DNA from 3 places in the Klebsiella quasipneumoniae subsp. quasipneumoniae genome. Region 3 is predicted to be linked to each of the others. Evidence: predicted binding sites of a transcription regulator. Region 3 holds the regulator's gene; each other region holds the start of a gene.
What was found. Region 3 encodes LexA, which represses DNA repair genes until DNA is damaged. Its sites were predicted from a motif close to TNCTGTATGTACATACAGNA; they were not measured.
Positions count from the first base shown of each region.

Region 1: the regulator LexA is predicted to act here: its motif matches at 4,571-4,590, upstream of dinB (DNA polymerase IV).
Region 2: the regulator LexA is predicted to act here: its motif matches at 2,706-2,725, upstream of metR (HTH-type transcriptional regulator MetR).

Region 1 is NZ_CP084876.1:4,265,717-4,272,718, reverse strand. Features, by position in the region: gene LGM20_RS20615 (Na(+)-translocating NADH-quinone reductase subunit C) at 1-659, shown strand, start outside; gene LGM20_RS20610 (NADH:ubiquinone reductase (Na(+)-transporting) subunit D) at 652-1,290, shown strand; gene nqrE (NADH:ubiquinone reductase (Na(+)-transporting) subunit E) at 1,297-1,893, shown strand; gene nqrF (NADH:ubiquinone reductase (Na(+)-transporting) subunit F) at 1,906-3,129, shown strand; gene nqrM ((Na+)-NQR maturation NqrM) at 3,132-3,347, shown strand; gene LGM20_RS20590 (hypothetical protein) at 3,359-3,574, opposite strand; gene LGM20_RS20585 (glycerophosphodiester phosphodiesterase family protein) at 3,583-4,443, opposite strand; gene dinB (DNA polymerase IV) at 4,603-5,658, shown strand; gene LGM20_RS20575 (GNAT family N-acetyltransferase) at 5,661-6,107, shown strand; gene pepD (cytosol nonspecific dipeptidase) at 6,156-7,002, opposite strand, start outside.
Region 2 is NZ_CP084876.1:5,114,125-5,121,126, forward strand. Features, by position in the region: gene LGM20_RS24465 (dienelactone hydrolase family protein) at 1-185, shown strand, start outside; gene metE (5-methyltetrahydropteroyltriglutamate--homocysteine S-methyltransferase) at 245-2,509, opposite strand; gene metR (HTH-type transcriptional regulator MetR) at 2,757-3,710, shown strand; gene LGM20_RS24480 (carboxylate/amino acid/amine transporter) at 3,598-4,497, opposite strand; gene yigL (sugar/pyridoxal phosphate phosphatase YigL) at 4,586-5,386, opposite strand; gene pldB (lysophospholipase L2) at 5,431-6,423, opposite strand; gene rhtB (homoserine/homoserine lactone efflux protein) at 6,533-7,002, shown strand, end outside.
Region 3 is NZ_CP084876.1:4,995,553-5,002,554, forward strand. Features, by position in the region: gene pspG (envelope stress response protein PspG) at 1-49, opposite strand, end outside; gene dusA (tRNA dihydrouridine(20/20a) synthase DusA) at 189-1,187, opposite strand; gene LGM20_RS23925 (cupin domain-containing protein) at 1,288-1,776, opposite strand; gene zur (zinc uptake transcriptional repressor Zur) at 2,025-2,540, shown strand; gene LGM20_RS23935 (CsbD family protein) at 2,636-2,845, opposite strand; gene dinF (MATE family efflux transporter DinF) at 3,082-4,398, opposite strand; gene lexA (transcriptional repressor LexA) at 4,468-5,076, opposite strand; gene LGM20_RS23950 (diacylglycerol kinase) at 5,199-5,567, opposite strand; gene plsB (glycerol-3-phosphate 1-O-acyltransferase PlsB) at 5,696-7,002, shown strand, end outside.

The sequences.
Region 1 (7,002 bases), 730 kb from region 3:
ATAAGCAGCGTAATATCCTGGCGGTGTCCGGCCTGATGCAGCCCGGCATGGATGCTGATGCGGTCGCCGACACCTTCGCGGCGCGCATTTCGCCGCGACTGGTGAATCTGGCGACCGGCGAGCTGCTGGAGAAGGACCCGGCAAAATTCAATCAGGCCCAGGCGCTGAAGGATCCGCAGCAGAGTATGGCGCTGGATGCCAGCCAGGATCCGGCGGGGATTAAACGCCGCAGCAATCTGGCGGAAATCTACCTGGTGCGCGACGCGCAGCAGAAGATTGAGCAGGTGGTGTTGCCCATTTATGGCAATGGCCTGTGGTCGATGATGTACGCCTTCGTGGCGCTGGACGTCGATGGCCGCACGGTGAAAGGCATTACCTACTATGACCAGGGGGAGACCCCGGGGCTGGGCGGCGAAGTGGAGAACCCGAACTGGCGCCAGCAGTTTGTTGGCAAGCAGGTGCTGGATGACAACGGCATGCCGGCGCTGAGAGTGGTCAAAGGCGGCGCGCGCGCTGGTGACCTGCATGCGGTTGATGGCTTATCGGGCGCCACGCTGACGTCAAATGGCGTACAGCACAGCTTTGATTTCTGGATGGGTGAACTGGGCTTTGGTCCGTTCCTGAAAAAGGTGCGTGAAGGAGGGCTGAACAATGGCTGAACAGAGCGAGATGAAAGAGGTGAAGCGCGTGCTGGTGGGGCCGCTCATCGCCAATAACCCCATCGCCCTGCAGGTGCTGGGCGTCTGCTCCGCGCTGGCGGTCACCACTAAACTGGAAACCGCCTTCGTGATGACCATTGCGGTGACCCTGGTGACGGCGTTCTCCAGCATGTTTATCTCGATGATCCGCCACCACATTCCCAACAGCGTGCGCATCATCGTGCAGATGGCGATCATCGCCTCGCTGGTTATCGTGGTGGATCAGCTACTGCGGGCTTTCGCCTATGAGACTTCCAAGCAGCTGTCGGTATTCGTCGGGCTTATCATCACCAACTGCATCGTGATGGGCCGCGCCGAAGCTTACGCCATGAAGTCGCCGCCGCTGGCCAGCTTTATGGACGGTATCGGCAACGGTCTCGGCTACGGCGCGATCCTGATTATCGTCGGCTTCCTGCGCGAGCTTATCGGCAGCGGCAAGCTGTTCGGTATCACGGTGCTGGAGACGGTGCAGAACGGCGGCTGGTATCAGCCGAACGGCCTGTTCCTGCTGGCGCCGAGCGCGTTCTTCATTATCGGTTTACTGATTTGGGCCCTGCGTAGCTGGAAGCCTGAACAGCAGGAAAAGGAGTAATCGATGATGGCTCATTACATTAGCCTGTTTGTCCGCGCGGTGTTTGTTGAGAACATGGCGCTGGCCTTTTTCCTCGGGATGTGTACCTTCCTCGCGGTGTCGAAAAAGGTCTCCACCGCCTTAGGCCTCGGCGTTGCGGTGACGGTGGTGCTGGGTCTTGCCGTACCGATCAACAACCTGGTGTATAACCTGGTGCTGCGCGACGGCGCGCTGGTGGAGGGGGTAGACCTCAGCTTCCTGAACTTCATCACCTTTATCGGGGTGATCTCCGCGCTGGTGCAGATCCTCGAGATGATCCTCGATAAGTACTTCCCGGCGCTATACAACGCGCTGGGGATCTTCCTGCCGCTGATTGCGGTTAACTGCGCGATTTTCGGCGGTGTGTCGTTCATGGTGCAGCGTGATTACAACTTCCCGGAATCCATCGTTTACGGCTTTGGCTCCGGCATCGGCTGGATGCTGGCGATCGTGGCGATGGCGGGGATCCGCGAAAAGATGAAGTACGCCAACGTGCCTGCCGGTTTGCGCGGGTTAGGGATCACCTTTATCACTACCGGGTTGATGGCGCTGGGCTTTATGTCCTTCTCCGGCGTGCAGCTATAAGGGCGAATAAGTATGGAAATTATTCTTGGCGTCGTGATGTTCACGCTGATTGTGCTGGTGCTGTCGGGGCTTATCCTGGCAGCGCGCTCAAAGCTGGTGAACGCGGGCGACGTGGTTATTGAGATCAATAACGAAGCGGATAAGCAGATCCGTACCCCGGCGGGGGATAAGCTGCTGAACACGCTGTCCAGCAACGGGATTTTTGTCTCCTCCGCCTGCGGCGGCGGCGGCTCCTGCGGCCAGTGTCGGGTGACTATCAAAGAGGGTGGCGGCGATATCCTGCCGACCGAGCTTTCGCATATTACCAAACGCGAAGCCAAAGCCGGCTGCCGTCTGGCCTGCCAGGTCGCGGTGAAGCAAAACATGAAGATTGAGCTACCGGAAGAAATCTTCGGCGTCAAAAAATGGGAATGCGAAGTTATCTCCAATGATAACAAAGCTACTTTCATTAAAGAGCTCAAGCTGCGGATCCCCGAGGGGGAGGTGGTGCCGTTCCGCGCCGGGGGCTATATTCAGATCGAATGCCCACCGCATAAAGTGGCCTATGCTGACTTCGATGTCCCGGATGAATACCGCTCGGACTGGGACAAGTTCAACCTGTTCCGCTACGTCTCTGAGGTGAAAGAGCCGACCCTGCGTGCCTACTCGATGGCTAACTATCCGGAAGAGAAGGGCATCATTATGCTCAACGTGCGCATTGCGACGCCGCCGCCGAAGGTGCCGGATGCCCCGCCGGGGATCATGTCGTCCTATATCTGGTCGCTGAAGCCGGGCGATAAGGTGACGATTTCGGGGCCGTTCGGCGAGTTCTTTGCCAAAGAGACCGACGCCGAGATGGTGTTTATCGGCGGCGGCGCCGGGATGGCGCCGATGCGTTCGCATATTTTCGACCAGCTCAAGCGCCTGCACAGCACACGTAAAATCAGCTTCTGGTACGGAGCGCGCTCGCTGCGCGAGATGTTCTACGATGATGAGTTTGAACAGCTGGCGCGGGATAACCCGAACTTTACCTTCCACGTTGCGCTCTCCGATCCGCTGCCGGAAGATAACTGGACGGGGCATACCGGCTTTATCCATAACGTTCTGTACGAGAACTATCTGCGCGATCATCCGGCGCCGGAAGACTGCGAGTTCTACATGTGCGGGCCGCCGGTAATGAATGCCGCAGTGATTAAGATGCTGAAGGATCTGGGCGTCGAGGACGAGAATATTCTGCTCGACGACTTTGGAGGCTGACGATGCTGACGGTGTTTGTCGCAACCTTTGTGATTTTTGCGCTGGTGATCCTCGGGATGTCGCTGGGCTACCTGGTGAAGCGCAAGAGCATTCAGGGCAGCTGCGGCGGGATCTCCTCGCTGGGACTGGAGAAAGTCTGCGACTGTCCTGAGCCTTGCGACGCGCGTAAGAAACGTCTCGCCCGCGAGGCGCAGCGCCAGCAGCGGCGCATTTTGTAATCTTTGGCCATTTAGGCCTGATGGCGCTGCGCTTGCCGGACCTGCTGCTTCAGTTTTGTAGGCCGGGTAAGGCGCAGCCGCCACCCGGCATAAAGCGGCTCCGTGCCCGGTGGCGCTGCGCTTGCCGGGTCTGCTGCTTCGGTTTTGTAGGCCGGGTAAGGCGTAGCCGCCACCCGGCAACAACATGCCAGCAACGTGAGGCCGCTTTCGCGGCCTTTTTTAGCCATTGACTCCCTTACTGCCAGCTTTTCGCCTGCGCCGGGGAATCGACCATCACGCCGTCAGCGCCCAGCTCTTTCGCCGTGCGGTAATCTTCCGCACTGTTGATGCCGAAGAAGATAATGTGCGCTTTACCCTGCGAGCGGAAGCAATCCATCGCCTCTTTATCCCAGGTGAGCGTCGCCGGGGAGACCCCTTCCCCAAGGGTGAATTTCTCCACCACCTCTACCTTGCGCTTCAGCTCCAGCCCATACCACTGCTCGCCTTCGCGCTGGCTGGCAGGCTGGCACTGATGGCTGAGCGAAATGCTGGCAAGTCTGGTGCGGGTTTCGCTGCGGGTGACGAAGCGGGGAATAGCCGGCGGCAGCGCGGCGATATAGCGGTCTTCGGTGGAATAGACCCGCACGCGATCGAGGCTGTGCGTAGCTTTTAACACCGCAAGCAGGCGCTCGCCCATCACGGTCGGGTCGGCATCCGGAGATTTAATGTCGATGTAGAAGAACGTGTGCGGCCATTGCTGCAAAACGGCTTGCAGCGTGGGAATGGTGGCCTGCCTGCCGCGCCAGGGGTGGCTGTCATCACCCCATTTCCAGCCGGCATCGACTTTCGCCAGCTCGGCGGCGGTTAAACTGGAAACGTTGCCCTCGCTATTGGTCAATGCGGAAAGATCGCTTGACCGGTAGAGCACCGGCACGCCGTCGTGGCTTAACTGCACCGTGACCCAGATGGCCTCGGCGTTATTCTCCAGCGCCAGCTTAATGGCCGGCAGGGTATTTTCTGGCGCATCGCCGGTGCCGCCGCGATGGGCAATCAGCTGCGGGGCGGCCCAGGCGCCGGCGGAGGCCAGCAGGCAAAGTGCGGTAAGTATTTTCTTCATGATTATATCTTCCAGATTTATCGGTTAACTTTATGAAAATAAACATAATTTATTGAAGTTTTATGTTTTAACCGCTTTTCTGGGCGATGAAATAAAAAAAGCATAAAATTCGCAGCGAGTTTTGCTATGCTGTATGGGTATACAGTGTTGAGTCTGACGATGCGTAAAATTATCCATGTCGATATGGACTGTTTCTTTGCGGCGGTGGAGATGCGCGACAACCCGGCGTTGCGCGACATACCTCTCGCGATAGGCGGCAGTCGGGTACAGCGTGGCGTGATTAGTACCGCGAACTATCCTGCGCGTAAGTTTGGCGTGCGCAGCGCCATGCCGACGGCGACGGCGCTCAAGCTGTGCCCGCATCTCACGCTGCTTCCCGGCCGCTTTGATGCCTACAAAGAAGCCTCGAACCATATCCGCGAAATTTTCTCCCGCTATACCTCGCGCATTGAGCCGCTGTCGCTGGATGAAGCCTATCTTGATGTCAGCGACAGCGTGCATTGTCACGGGTCGGCCACCCTGATCGCCCAGGAGATCCGCGAAACCATCGAACGGGAGCTGCGCCTCACCGCCTCGGCGGGGGTAGCGCCGGTAAAGTTTCTTGCCAAAATCGCCTCCGACATGAATAAACCCAACGGCCAGTTCGTTATCGCTCCCCATCAGGTGGCTGAGTTTGTACGGGCGCTGCCGCTGGCGAAAATACCCGGCGTCGGGAAGGTATCGGCGGCGAAGCTGGAAAATATGGGCCTGCGTACCTGCGGCGATGTGCAGAACAGCGATCTGGCCATGCTGCTTAAGCGCTTCGGTAAATTCGGCCGTATTTTGTGGGAGCGCAGCCACGGGATTGATGAGCGGGAAATCCATAACGACCGGCAGCGCAAGTCGGTGGGAGTGGAGCGGACGTTAGCGGAAGATATCCATGAATGGTCAGAGTGCGAAGCGATTATCGAAAATCTCTATCCCGAACTGGAGCGCCGGCTGGCGAAGGTCAAACCGGACCTGCTGATCGCCCGTCAGGGTATTAAACTGAAATTCAATGACTTCCAGCTGACCACCCAGGAGCACGTCTGGCCGCAGCTGAACAAAGCGGATCTGATTGCCACCGCGCGCAAGGCCTGGGATGAGCGCCGCGGCGGACGTGGCGTGCGCCTGGTTGGGCTCCACGTGACGCTGCTCGATCCGCAGCTGGAAAGGCAGCTTTTATTAGGGATTTAACCATGCACATTCGTCCTTACCGCGACAACGATTTACCACTGCTCTGTCGGATATTCCTGCGCGCGGTGCGGGAAACGGCCTGCCGGGACTATACTCCGGCGCAGATTGCGGCCTGGGCGCAGGTGGATGAGACACGCTGGCGGCAAAAGCTGGCTGATGCAAACGGGCTGGTGGCGGAGATAGAGAGTCAACCGGTTGGCTTTATCACCGCCATCGGGACGCATATCGATTTGCTCTTTGTCTCGCCGGATCACGGCCGGCAGGGTATCGGCGGCGCGCTTATCGAGGCGCTCTGCGCTCAGTATCCTGCGCAAATCCTGACGGTGGACGCCAGCATTACCGCGAGACCCTGTTTTACGGCCCATGGCTTTAAGGTGGTGGCTGAGCAGCGGGTGGCGGCGCGCGGGGAGTGGTTTATTAACTACCGGATGGAAAGCGCGGGACGCTAAGGTGAGGCGAGGGAGAAACCGGCGGCGGGCTGCCGCCGGTGGTGGGGCTTATTTAGCCGGAATGGCTTTCAGCAGCTCGGTCAGCAGCGTCCAGTACTGGCCGACGCTCTCGATATGGACCTGCTCATCCGGGGAGTGCGGACCGGTAATGGTTGGCCCGATGGAGACCATGTCCATTTCCGGATACGGTTTTTTGAACAGACCGCATTCCAGACCGGCGTGGATGATCTGGATGTTCGGCGTCTTGTTGAACAGACGCTGGTAAGTCTCGCGCACCAGGTGCATCACCGGCGAGTTGGCGTCCGGCTGCCAGCCAGGGTAAGCGCCTTTGGCTTCGGTTTTCGCCCCCGCCAGTTTACCCAGAGATTCCAGCATGCTGACCACATAGTCTTTGCCGCTGTCGATCAGCGAGCGGATCAGGCAGTGGATCTGCACATTGTCATCGGTCATGGTGACGACGCCGACGTTCAGCGAGGTTTCTACTACGCCTTTCGCCACGTCAGAGTTGCGGATAACCCCGTTCGGCGTGGCGTTCAGCAGGCGGATGAAACCGTCGCGGGAGGCCTGAGTCAGCGCCGCTTTGTCGTTCTCTACCGCTTCCAGGAGCACCACCAGGTTCTTCTCTTTGGCCGCCAGCTCGTTTTGCAGCAGCGCCTGGTAAGTATTCACCAGCGCTTTCAGCGCATCGGCTTTATCCGCGGCGACGGCGACAGTAGCGTACGCTTCACGCGGGATGGCGTTGCGCAACGTACCGCCGTTGAAATCGACCAGACGCAGATCCAGCTCATCGGCATGACCGGCAAGGAAGCGCGACAGCAGCTTGTTGGCGTTACCCAGACCGAGATGGATGTCACCGCCGGAGTGGCCGCCCTTCAGCCCTTTTAAAGTCACTTTA
Region 2 (7,002 bases), 120 kb from region 3:
ACACCGTCGAAACCATGCGCCAGGCGCTGCGGGCGGCCAACGCCACGGCGGAAATCGTGGTCTATCCTGAAGCCGATCACGCCTTTAACGCCGACTATCGCGCCAGCTATCACGAAGAGTCAGCCAAAGACGGCTGGCAGCGGATGCTCGACTGGTTTGCTCAATATGGCGGTAAAAAAGGGTAATCGTCCGAAGCAGGAAAAAAAGGAGGCAAATGCCTCCTTTTTGATTTTTCGGGCGACGATCAGGCAGATTGACGCAGGTTACGCGCCGCTTGCACCATATTCGCCAGCGCGGCGCGAGTCTCCGGCCAGCCCCGGGTTTTCAGGCCGCAGTCCGGGTTAACCCACAGCCGCTCCGCCGGGATACGCTGCGCGGCTTTTTCCAGCAGCGCTTCGATCCACTCCACGCTCGGTACGTTTGGCGAGTGAATATCATATACCCCCGGCCCGATTTCATTGGGATACTCGAACACTTCGAACGACTCCAGCAGTTCCATGTCGGAACGCGAGGTTTCAATGGTGATCACGTCGGCGTCCAGCGCGGCGATGGAGTCCATGATGTCGTTGAACTCGCAATAGCACATGTGGGTATGGATCTGAGTGTCGTCTTTGGCCACCGCGGCGTTAAGGCGGAAGGCTTCCACACCCCACTGCAGATAGGCATCCCAATCGCTGCGCTTCAGCGGTAACCCTTCGCGCAAAGCAGGCTCATCAATCTGGATGATGCCGATACCGGCCGCTTGCAGATCCGCCACTTCATCACGCAGGGCCAGCGCAATCTGTTTCGCGATGGTTTCACGGCTAACGTCTTCCCGCGGGAAGGACCAGCACAGAATCGTCACCGGTCCAGTGAGCATCCCTTTCACCGGCTTGTCGGTCAGCGACTGCGCGTACTTCGCCCATTCGACGGTGATCGCCTGTGGACGGCTGACGTCGCCGATCACCACCGGCGGCTTCACGCAGCGGGAGCCATAACTCTGCACCCAGCCGTTTTGCGTGAAGATGAAACCGTCCAGATGCTCACCGAAGTATTCCACCATATCGTTCCGCTCGGCTTCCCCGTGCACCAGTACGTCTAATCCTAACCGCTCCTGCTCGACGATCGCCTGCTTAATATGTTCCGCAATGCCGGTACGATAATGACTGGCGTCCAGATTGCCCTTTTTGAAGTCCAGGCGCAGGCCGCGGATCTCGGTCGTCTGCGGGAATGACCCGATAGTGGTGGTCGGCCACGTCGGCAGGTTAAAGCGTTGACGCTGCGCCTGAGCGCGAACCTCATAGGGGCTGGCGCGCTGGCTGTCCTGAGCGGTGATCGCCGCCAGCCGTTTTTCCACCGCCGGGTTATGTACGCGCGTCGAATGGCGACGGGCATGGACTGGCGCGCTCCACTCGGTAATCGCCGCGGTATCGCCGCTGTTCAGCGCATCGCGCAGCAGCGCCAGCTCACCGCATTTTTGCAGCGCGAAGGCAAACCAGCTCTTCACTTCCGCATCAAGGCGCGTCTCCACGCTCAGGTCGATCGGGCTGTGCAACAGAGAGCAGGATGTCGCGACCCACAGTTCGCGCTTACCGACGAGGTTTTTAATTTGCGCATATTTTTCGGCGAGATCGGCGCGCCAGACGTTACGCCCGTTGATCAGGCCGGCGGACAGCAGCCAGTCGGCAGGAAGACATTTATGCAGTTCGGCGACATCATCTTTACCGTGGACCAGATCGACGTGCAGCCCCTGGACCGGCAGCGCAGTAATGGTCTCGAGATTGTCGCTAACGCCTTCAAAATAGGTGGTCAGCAGCAGTTTGACCTGGCCCTGCAGGGCGTCATAAGCCGGTTTAAAGGCCTCCAGCCACGCTGGCGGCAGCTCCAGCACCAGCGCCGGTTCATCAATCTGCACCCACTCAATGCCGCGCTTCGCCAGTTCGGCCAGCACCTGCTGATAAACCGGCAGGATGTCATTCAGCAGGCTCAGACGGTCAAACGGTTCGCCTTTCACTTTGCCCAGCCACAGATAGGTCACCGGCCCCAGCAGCACGGGCTTGATCTTGTGGCCCAGCGCCAACGCTTCGTCCACTTCATCCAGCAGTTGGGTCCAGGTCAGTTTGAACTGCTGGCCCTTCACGAACTCTGGCACCATGTAGTGATAGTTGGTGTTGAACCACTTGGTCATTTCCGCAGCGGCCGCTGGCTCGCCGGTGGGAGCGCGGCCGCGGCCAATGCGGAACAGGGTATCGATATCGACAGAGCCGTCTTTGTTCTGATGACGAGCCGGCACGTTGCCAAGCAGCAGGCTGGTGGTCAGAACATGGTCGTACCAGGCGAAATCGCCCACCGGCAGCAGGTCAATACCGGCCTGCTTCTGCTGCTCCCAGTGACGGGCGCGCAGTTCCCGGCCTACCGCCAGCAGCTCCTCGCGAGTGGCATTGCCCGCCCAGTAGCTCTCTTGCGCTTTTTTCAGCTCGCGACGCAGGCCAACGCGAGGGAAACCGAGGGTGTGGTTAATAATTGTCATTTTTGTTCCTCTCTTATTTCATTGAATCTGAAGAAAAACTCTAAATAGTTCGGCTTGCAGGAAGGCGGCAACGATGCGCATCCCCAGGAGCTTACTGAAGTAAGTGACTGGGGTAAGCGAGGCAGCCAACGCATCTGCAAGTCGAAATATGACGAGTTTTAGACGTCCAGATGTTTACACATCCATAATTGGCAGTTACTGTATATTCCTCAAGCGCAAATTGCTCATGGCGAAGTGAAGGACTTTCATGATCGAAATTAAACATCTGAAAACGCTGCAAGCGTTGCGGAACAGCGGTTCACTGGCGGGCGCAGCGGCTGCCCTGCATCAGACCCAGTCCGCCTTGTCTCACCAGTTCAGCGATCTGGAACAGCGCCTCGGCTTTCGTCTCTTTGTGCGTAAGAGCCAGCCGCTGCGTTTTACTCCTCAAGGGGAGATCCTCTTACAGCTGGCCAACCAGGTGCTGCCGCAGATCGCTCGCGCCCTGCAGGACTGTAACGAACCACAACAGACCCGGCTGCGGCTGGCTATCGAATGCCACAGCTGTATTCAGTGGCTCACGCCGGCGCTGGAGAATTTCCGCGCCCGCTGGCCGCACGTGGAAGTCGACTTCCATTCCGGCGTCACCTTCGATCCGCAGCCTGCGCTGCAGCAGGGCGAACTGGATCTGGTCATGACCTCAGATATCCTGCCGCGCAGCGGTCTGCACTACTCGCCAATGTTTGATTATGAGGTGCGCCTGGTGCTGGCGCCTGAGCACCCGTTAGCCATGAAGACGCTGATTACGCCGGAGGATCTGGCCACGGAAACGCTGCTGATTTATCCCGTGCAGCGCGGACGCCTCGACATCTGGCGTCATTTCCTGCAGCCGGCCGGCATCAGTCCCCAGCTGAAAAGCGTCGATAACACGCTGTTGCTGATCCAGATGGTGGCAGCCCGGATGGGTATCGCCGCGCTGCCGCACTGGGTGGTGGAAAGTTTTGAACGCCAGGGTCTGGTGGTGACCAAAACCCTGGGCGAGGGATTATGGAGCCGTCTGTACGCGGCCGTTCGCGATGGCGAACAGCGTCAACCGGTCACCGAAGCGTTTATTCGCTCCGCGCGGAACCACGCGTGCGATCATCTGCCGTTTGTCCGGAGTGCGGAGCGACCCAGCGTCGATGGACCCACAGCGAGGCCAGGATCACCAACGCTCCGCTAATAAAGCTCGGCCAGTGCGGCTGCTCCTGCCAGATGGCAAGGTTAACCAACAGCCCGGCGGGGACATGGACGTTATTCATGATCCCCAGCGTGCCAGCGTCCACCTGAGTGGCGCCATAGTTCCACATGAAGTAGCCCAGCCCGGAAGCCACGACGCCAAGCCACACCAGCACGCTCCACTGCAGCCTGGTGGTCGGCAGCTTCTGTGGGTTGCCCAGCATAAACCATGCCGCCACCGCCACGATAAAGGCCCCGACATAGAACCAGGCAAAGGCATTGTGCTGCGGCATCGGTCGCACCTCCATCAGGCGCTTGTAACCCACCATCCCGATGGCGAAGCAGAGGTTTGACAACTGCACCAGTAACAGCCCGGTCCAGAAATGATCGCTGACTTTGTCGTAACGGATAATCGCCGCCCCCAGCACCGCCAGCGCGGCGCTCAGCAGATAGCCCCAGCGTAGTTTACGTCCGCTGAGCAAATCGTAGATCAGCGTGATATACAACGGGGTAAACACGGTAAACAGCAGGAATTCCGAGACCGTCAGATAGAGATAGGCGCGAAAGGCCAGCAGGTACATGATGCCAAGCTGCATCGCGCCCACCAGCATATAGAGCACGATCGTGCGCGGAGACTGGCCGCGCGTCCGCAGGAAAGGCAGGAACACTAGCGCCGCCAGGCCCACGCGCATCAGCACCGAAAAATAGCTGTCGACGCTACCGGCCAGGTACTCGCCAATCAGGCTGAAAGAAAAGGCCCACAGGATAGTGGTGATAATTAACAGCGCCACAATGGTCGTCTCGTTGGATAAAGAACAGGCATTGTAGCGAAGAGTCAGGTTGACGACTGGACAGTTATTCGCCAGTCGTCAATCTTTTTCAGTCGAGGTACAGCTTACGCAGATAGTGCGGGACCGCATCGTCGGCGTTGCTGCCGATCACTTCCAGCTCCGGATGCAGATCCTTCAGCCGCTGGTGGGCGTTGGCCATAATGCAGCCTTTACCGGCCATCGACAGCATCTCGGCGTCGTTCATGCCGTCGCCGAAAGCGATGCAATCGGACAGACTGTAGCCGAGCATTTTCGCCACCGCCTCCAGCGCATGCCCCTTCGATACCCCGCCCGCCATCACCTCCAGGCAGGTTAAGGTGGAGAAGCTGACGTTCACGCGATCGCCCCAGCGGGCGTTCATCGCCTGCTCAAGCGGCAGTAGATGTTCGTGATCCTCACAGGTAAAGAACACCTTGCTGATCCCCTGCGGATCCAGTACGCCCGGCTCATACAGCTTGTAGTTAAACACCGCCTCTTTGAAAAAGCGCATCTCTTCCGGGCGATGGCGGTTCATATACCACTCATCTTCCCGATAGACGTTAGTGACAATTTTCGGGTCGTTGCGCACGATTTCAAACAGGTCGGCGGCAATATCGCGGTCGAGGTTATGGGCGAAAATTTGCTGGCCATCGCTATCGTGAACGCGGGCGCCATTAGAGGTGATCATGTACGACCGGATGCCGAGATTATCGCGGATCTGCCCGACGTCGATGTAGTGTCGGCCAGTGGCGAAGACGAAATTGATCCCACGAGCGGTAAGCAGCTTCAGCGTCTCTTTGGCATACGGGGTCAGGAAATGATCGGGGGAAAGCAGCGTGCCGTCTAAATCAGACGCAACAACCTGGTACATAAAAAAGTTAACCTCTAAGCAGGGCGACGAGCGTTATCGTCGGATTAAGTATGTCGATTGAAAAACTCGACGATGGCATTGAGCGCGACTGAGCGCATAGCGTCCTTTTCAAAAAGGATCTCATGGTATGCCCCTTCAATGACGAGCGGCTTTCCGCCCTCACAGGGATGGCCGGCGGCGGCCCGTAATTCACAATAGCGGTCGTGCATCAGATTATCGACCACCCGCTCCTCTTCCGCCTGCAGCAGCAGCGTCGGGGCCGTATCTTTCTCCACATTCGCCAGCACTTCATCACCGGCCAGCATGCCTTCGCGCACCCAGTGCCAGGTCGGGCCGCCGACCTGCAGTCGCGGCTCGTCGGCATAGAAGCGCAGGTTACGACGATAGCGTTGTCGACTGTGCGTCAGCACGTTAACGGCAAAAGGCAGCGCCCGCCAGCGTCCGGTGCCGATGGCATACTCTTCGCGAATGCGCTGATGGCCCTCAGCCCAGTCGAGAATATGCCGCACCATCCAGTCCGGCAGCCGAATGATAATCCCGAACATCGGCGCGCAGAGCGCAATGGCATCGCAATGCGCCTGGTAGCGTTGCAGAAAAAGCGTGGCAATCGCCCCGCCCATAGAGTGAGCGAGGATAAACCGTTTTCGCCAGTGGCCCGGGACCACCTGCTGCTGCCAGAGCGCAGCCAGGTCATCAACATAATCGCTGAAGTTAACCACGTGCCCGCGGTGGGTATCAGAGAGCAGACGACCCGAGCGTCCCTGGCCGCGATGATCAATGATCATTACGTCAAAGCCGCTGTGAAAGAGATCGTAGGCCACTTCAGCATACTTCACGTAGCTTTCAATGCGCCCGGGGCAAATCAGCACCAGCCGATCGTTATTTTGCGCGCAAAAGCGAACAAAGCGTACCGGTACATCATCGACGCCTTTAAATTCAGCCTCTTCGCGCTGTCGCCAGAAATCCGTCAGCGGCCCCATGCTAAAGGCCGCAAACGCGTTTTCTCGTGTTTCCCAGTCCTTTTTCTGCCCAAACATCGGGTTTACACCCCTGTTAACCGCTGAAAATCGTTTTTTTGCCGTGTATCACACAATGCTGACACAATAGCGTATTGTGGCATAAAAACAGACAATCAGGGAGTTTCTCATGACCATTGAGTGGTGGTTCGCCTACCTGCTGACATCAATCATTCTCAGCCTGTCCCCGGGTTCCGGAGCGATTAATACCATGACCACCTCCATTAACCACGGTTACCGCGGCGCGGCGGCGTCGATTGCCGGTTTGCAGACCGGGCTGGCCATTCATATCGTGCTGGTCGGCGTCGGCCTCGGCACTCTCTTCTCCCGCTCGGTGCTGGCCTTTGAGGTGCTGAAATGGGCCGGCGCAGCCTACCTAATCTGGCTGGGTATCCAGCAATGGCGCGCGGCAGGGGCCATCGACCTGAATACGCTGGCGAAGGCGCAGACCCGCGGCAAACTGTTCCAGCGGGCGGTGTTCGTGAATCTCACCAATCCTAAAAGCATCGTTTTTCTGGCCGCCCTGTTTCCACAGTTTATCCTGCCCCACCAGCCCCAGGTGATGCAGTATCTCGTTCTGGGCGTCACCACCATCGTCGT
Region 3 (7,002 bases):
TGACCAGCAGCATGACAAAAAATCCGATGACAAATAACAGTTCCAGCATGGCTCTCTCCCCACAGTCATTAATATGTCGCTCTGCAGGTATTACAAAAAACATGCCAACAATAACCAACTGAATTTAAAAGAAAACGCCCCGCAATAGTGTGCGGGCGTGGTCAATTTCACCAGGTTTTGGTGAGAAACTAACGCTTATCGGCCACCAGCTTCAGGGCCTGCTCCAGCACCGCAATATCGGCGCCGGCTTTATGCGCATTCTCGCTCAGGTAGCGACGCCACTGCCGGGCGCCCGGGATACCTTGAAACAGTCCCAGCATATGACGGGTGATATGGCCCAGATAAGTACCCTTGCTGAGCTCGCGCTCAATATACGGGTACATGGCCCGCACGACGGCCACGGGATCGGCATCCGCACCGGCGACGCCGAAAATCTCCCTGTCGACCGAAGCCAGAATGCCCGGATTCTGATAGGCCTCACGCCCGACCATCACCCCATCCATATGCTCAAGCTGTGCTCTGACTTCATCCAGCGATTTGATGCCGCCGTTAATCGCCATCGTCAGATGGGGGAAGTCGCGCTTCAGCTGCCAGACGCGGGGGTAATCCAGCGGCGGGATCTCGCGGTTCTCTTTCGGGCTCAGACCGGAGAGCCAGGCTTTGCGCGCGTGAATAATAAACATCTCACATTCGCCCTTGCCGGAGACCGTCTCAATGAAATCGCAAAGGAATTCATAGCTATCCTGGTCGTCGATGCCGATACGGGTCTTCACCGTGACCGGGATCGACACCACATCGCGCATCGCTTTGATACAGTCGGCCACCAGCTGGGCGTTCCCCATCAGACAGGCGCCAAACATCCCGTTCTGCACCCGATCGGAGGGGCAGCCGACGTTGAGATTGATCTCATCATAGCCGCGCGCCTCGGCCAGCTTCGCGCACTGCGCCAGGGCCTGCGGATCGCTGCCGCCGAGCTGCAGAGCAACCGGGTGTTCTTCTTCGCTATAGGCCAGATAGTCCCCTTTGCCGTGAATAATCGCCCCGGTGGTCACCATTTCGGTATACAGCAGCGTATGCCGCGACAGCAGCCGCAGGAAGTAGCGGCAATGCCGGTCAGTCCAGTCGAGCATCGGCGCGATGGAGAAGCGGTGAGCAGGAAAAACAGGTGACGTTGATTCAGGCATCATGGCGAATAAATAAGCATCCGGGTAAAAAGGGGCGCTACTATAGCATAAAGATAAACCACAGGCGCGTAGTGCGCCGCGCTTCGCCCCTTCCCGGTGTCGATTACTTTATCCGCGGTTTGCCGTCATGTGGGCCAAAGAACTGCGGCGGATGATCAACCCAGCGATCCTGGCGCGTAGCGGCATAGCCGGGATTGAGCGGGTAGTAAATTCGGTTGTACTTTTTGTTGGCCTCACCCACCACCAACAGACGAACCTCCTGCTCGGTGTTATTGAGAAAGGTGTGGCAAACGCCGGTGCCGGCGGGGAAACCCACGCTATCGCCCGGCTCCAGCTTCCAGAGATAGCCGTTTATCCACACTTCCGGATAGCCCTCCAGCACATAGATGAACTCTTCCTCATCGCTCTCCGCGTGCGGGTAAGAGGTGCGCCGCCCGGGCGGCAGTCTCTCGTGGTGGATCCCCAGCCGGTTGAGGCGCAAACCGCGCCCCAGCGGCGCGCCAATGGAAAAACGCTCCGGGCTGTCGGGATAAGTGGCATCGTCGGGCCCTTCCAGTTCGCGCCAGTGGCGAATGCAATCAGGTCGTTTCATCGTTTTCTCCCGAAAATGAGACACTTCAGATATAGCATACCCTGGGTCAGGCGTGTTGCGATTAAATCGGGCATGACGGTTTTAGCGACCGGCGAAGGCGCAGCCTCCACGAGCGTCAGCGGCCAGCACCAGGGAGTGGACTGGCGCCGACAATCTGAAGTATGACCCGCATCACCCGTCGGGTCTCGGCGTTTTCCGCGGAACGTGATAAAGTAACAGATTCAATTTCACGCAACCTGAGGATGCTCATGGATAAGTCCCCTTCGCAAGAGATGTTAGCGCATGCTGAAAAGCTGTGTGCGCAACGCGGCGTACGCCTGACCCCACAGCGTCTGGAAGTGTTGCGCCTGATGAGCCTGCAGCAAGGGGCAATCAGCGCCTACGACCTGCTGGATCTGCTGCGTGAGAAAGAGCCGCAGGCAAAGCCGCCGACGGTCTACCGCGCGCTGGAGTTTTTACTCGAGCAGGGTTTTGTCCACAAGGTGGAATCGACCAACAGCTATGTGCTGTGTCATCTCTTTGACCAGCCAACCCACAGCTCGGCCATGTTTATCTGCGACCGCTGCGGCGTGGTGAAGGAAGAGGCGGCTGAAGGGGTGGAAGATATCATGCATACGCTGGCGGCCAGAATGGGCTTCGCCCTGCGCCACAACGTGATTGAAGCTCATGGCCTTTGCGCGAGCTGCGTGGAAGTGGAAGCCTGCAGCACGCCGGGACACTGCCAGCACGATCATACGATTCAGCTCAAAAAGAAAGCCCGCTGAGCGGCAGCCGCAGCGGGAAAAAGGGTTAACGGCGCGTCCCTGCGCCATTTAGACAGGCACTAACACAAATGCTTCATTCTTCGGATCACGGAACGCTACCAGCGATAGTCGTTCTTATGCTCCCAGTCTGAGACTTCTTTCTCAGCCTGATCTTTCTCATAGCCGTAACGCTCCTGAATTTTGCCGACCAGCTGGTCGCGCTTCCCTTCGATTACGGTCATATCGTCATCGGTAAGTTTGCCCCACTGTTCCTTGGCTTTACCTTTCAACTGTTTCCAGTTACCGCCGATTTCGTCTTTATTCATGATAACGTCCTCATCATTCGGTGGGTTTACAGCCCGTTTTGTGCCGGACATGGTATTAACTATAGATGAGAATGCTGGCGCCGATTCGTTATTCGGAATTTTTAACCATAGCCCTCATTGGAAACGCTGAAGGTGGTTTTCCCGGCACGCGCTACGCTCGCCGGGCTACTGAGTCGCTCCGGCAAACCTGGCGCGACCGGAGGACGTTCACCGATAATGGCGAGCTAGAGAAAGGGCTAACTAAACCAGGTGCCGCGTCGCCAGTGGCGGCGCCAGATCAGCGCCAGCGACAGGCCTCGCAGCGCGAGAAACACCGCCAGCGCCAGCCACAGGCCGTGATTGCCGAGCGCCGGGACCGTAAGCAGCGTCACGGCGAAGCCGGCCGCGGCGACCGCCATACTGTTCCGCATCTCCGCGCCGCGCGTCGCGCCGATAAACATGCCGTCCAGCAGATAGCACCAGACCCCGACCACCGGCAGGATGGTCTGCCAGATCAGATAGCGATCGGCCAGCTGCTGCAGGGAAGGCAGTGAGGTTAACAGCGCGATGATGTACTCCCCCGCCAGGCTGTAAACCAGGGCAAACGCCAGCGCCACCATACCGGACTGCCGGCAGGCCGCCCGCCACACCTCCAGCAGCTGGCTGCCGTCGCGCGCGCCGTAGGCCTGGCCGGAGTGGGCCTCCACGGCATAGGCAAAGCCATCCAGCGCGTAGGCGGTAAAGGTCAGCATGGTCATTAGTACGGCGTTGACCGCCACGATATCGCTGCCCAGACGGGCGCCGTAGACGGTCAGCGCGCCAAAGCACAGCTGCAGCAGCAGGGAGCGCAGCATGATGTCGCGATTCAACGCCAGCAGACGGCGCATGTCCCCGCGCCAGGCGTTTTTCAGCATCGCCAGCGACACGCCGCGCAGCGTTAGCACCCGCTTCGCCATCATCAGGCCGATAATGAGAGTGGCGTACTCCGCGGTGACCGTGGCCAGCGCCGCCCCCTGGACGTTCATCCGCAGGCCCATCACCAGCCACAGGTCGAGCACAATATTCAACAGATTACCGACCACCAGCAAAATCACCGGCGCCCGGGCATACTGGACCCCCAGCAGCCAGCCGAGCAGCACAAGGTTGGCCAGCGACGCGGGAGCGCTGAGCCAGCGGATATCGAGAAACCGTCTCGCCTGCTCGAGAACCGCCTCGCTGCCGCCGACGATATGCAGGGCGAGGTTAATCAACGGCAGGCGAAACAGGATAATCAACACCCCGGCGCCCAGCGCCAGAGCCAGCGGCTGCACCAGCGCCCGCGCCAGTCGCAGCGGATCTTTGGCCCCCCAGGCCTGAGCGGTCAACCCGGTGGTGCTCATGCGAAGAAACAGCAGCAGCATAAACAGGAAACTGGTGGCCGTCGCTCCGACCGCGACGCCGCCAAGGTATACCGGGCTGTCAAGGTGGCCGATCACCGCGGTATCCACCAGCCCCAGCAGCGGGACGGTGATATTGGAGAAAATCATGGGGAGTGCAAGGCGCCACAGCGCTTTATCGGCAGCGTTGAGCAGCATGTTCGGAGACCTGATTGAGGACAAACGTCGCAGCGTCATGCATCAGATGACGCTGCGCGGGGGCAGGCGTTACAGCCATTCTCCATTACGGATCACGCCAACGGCCAGACCCTCAATGGTAAAACTCTGCTGACGCAGATCGACAACGATAGGGGTAAATTCGCTGTTTTCCGGCAACAGTTCGACGACGTTGCCCTGCTTTTTCAGGCGCTTCACCGTCACTTCATCGTCAATGCGCGCTACCACCACCTGGCCGTTACGCACATCCTGGGTTTTGTGGACCGCCAGCAGATCGCCATCCAGAATACCGATGTCTTTCATCGACATCCCGCTGACGCGCAGCAGAAAATCGGCGTTGGGCTTGAACATCGACGGGTCGACCTGATAGTGGCCTTCAATATGCTGCTGCGCCAGCAGCGGCTCACCGGCGGCGACGCGGCCGATCAGCGGCAGGCCGTGCTCTTCTTCCGTCAGCAGGCGGATACCGCGCGAGGCGCCGGAGACGATCTCGATTGCGCCTTTACGCGCCAGCGCTTTCAGGTGTTCTTCCGCCGCGTTTGGGGAACGGAACCCCAAGCGCTGAGCAATCTCCGCACGCGTCGGCGGCATGCCCGTCTGGCTGATATGATCCCGAATGAGATCAAACACCTCTTGCTGCCTGGTCGTTAACGCTTTCATTCCGCCCCCTGGGTGTATATACAGTTATGCTGTGAGTATATACAGCTAACGGTGATTTTGGAACCACATGGCACACAAAAATCGGCAGATTGTTTATATTTTGCGAGGGTTAGCGAAGAACGTTAGTGATAATGGCTCCACAGCAGCGTTCCCCAGGTGATCAGCGCGATGATTATCGCCAGCAGGACCGCCGCCGACCCCATGTCTTTGGCGCGCCCTGAAAGCTCATGATAATCCGAGCCAATACGGTCCACGACCGCCTCAATCGCGCTGTTGAGAATTTCGACTATCATCACTAGCAGGACCGAGCCAATCAGCAATACGCGGGTGATGGCGTCGACGTCCAGCCAGCAGGCTATCGCGACGGCCACGATGGCGGCGACACCTTCCTGACGAAACGCGGCCTCGTTGATCCACGCCGCGCGAAATCCTTTCCAGGAGTAACCTGCCGCCTTAATGATTCGGGTTAACCCGGTGGTATTATTGGCCATCACAAAACCTTTTTATGTAAATGACGTCGATGAGTGTACGCGTTTGCCGCGCGGTAACGGAAATTTTGCCCGCTTTCTGTTATTCTTGCCGCGCATTTGCATGATTAACCAGAGGCTTCACATCGTTTATGTCCGGCTGGCAACGAATTTACTATAAATTACTGAATTTACCATTACGGGTGCTGGTAAAAAGCAAGTCTATTCCGGCAGAGCCTGCTCAGGAATTAGGACTCGATACCTCGCGTCCGGTCATGTACGTCCTGCCCTATAACTCCAAGGCGGACCTGCTGACGCTGCGCGCCCAATGTCTGGCGCATGATTTACCTGACCCGCTTGAACCGCTGGAAATCGACGGCGCCCTGCTGCCGCGCTACGTATTCATCCACGGCGGGCCGCGCGTATTCACCTACTACACGCCAAAAGAAGAGTCCATCAAGCTGTTCCACGACTACCTCGATCTGCACCGCAACCATCCGGATCTCGATGTGCAAATGGTGCCGGTGTCGGTGATGTTCGGCCGCTCGCCGGGTCGTGAGAAAGGGGAAGTTAATCCGCCGCTGCGGATGCTTAACGGCATTCAGAAATTTTTCGCCGTCTCCTGGCTCGGCCGCGACAGCTTCGTGCGCTTCTCGCCTTCCGTATCGCTGCGCCGCATGGCGGATGAGCACGGTACCGATAAGATCATCGCCCAGAAACTGGCACGCGTCGCGCGGATGCATTTTGCCCGCCAGCGCCTGGCCGCCGTCGGCCCGCGTCTGCCGGCCCGCCAGGATCTGTTTAACAAGCTGCTGGCGTCGAAGGCCATTGCCCGGGCGGTGGAAGACGAAGCGCGCAGCAAGAAAATTTCCCACGAGAAGGCCCAGCAGAACGCGATTGCGCTGATGGAAGAGATTGCCGCGAACTTCTCTTACGAGATGATCCGCCTGACCGACCGCATTCTCGGCTTCACCTGGAACCGCCTGTACCAGGGCATCAACGTGCATAACGCCGAGCGCGTACGCCAGCTGGCGCACGATGGCCATGAGATTGTCTATGTCCCCTGCCACCGCAGCCACATGGACTATCTGCTGCTCTCTTACGTCCTGTACCACCAGGGGCTGGTGCCACCGCATATCGCGGCGGGTATCAACCTTAACTTCTGGCCAGCCGGGCCAATCTTCCGCCGCCTCGGCGCGTTCTTTATTCGCCGCACCTTTAAGGGCAATAAGCTCTACTCCACGGTGTTCCGCGAGTACCTTGGCGAACTGTTCAGCCGCGGCTATTCCGTAGAGTATTTCGTCGAAGGCGGCCGCTCCCGTACCGGCCGTCTGCTCGATCCGAAGACCGGTACGCTGTCGATGACCATCCAGGCGATGCTGCGCGGCGGCACCCGGCCGATCACCCTGGTGCCGATTTACATCGGCTACGAGCACGTGATGGAGGTAGGGACCTATGC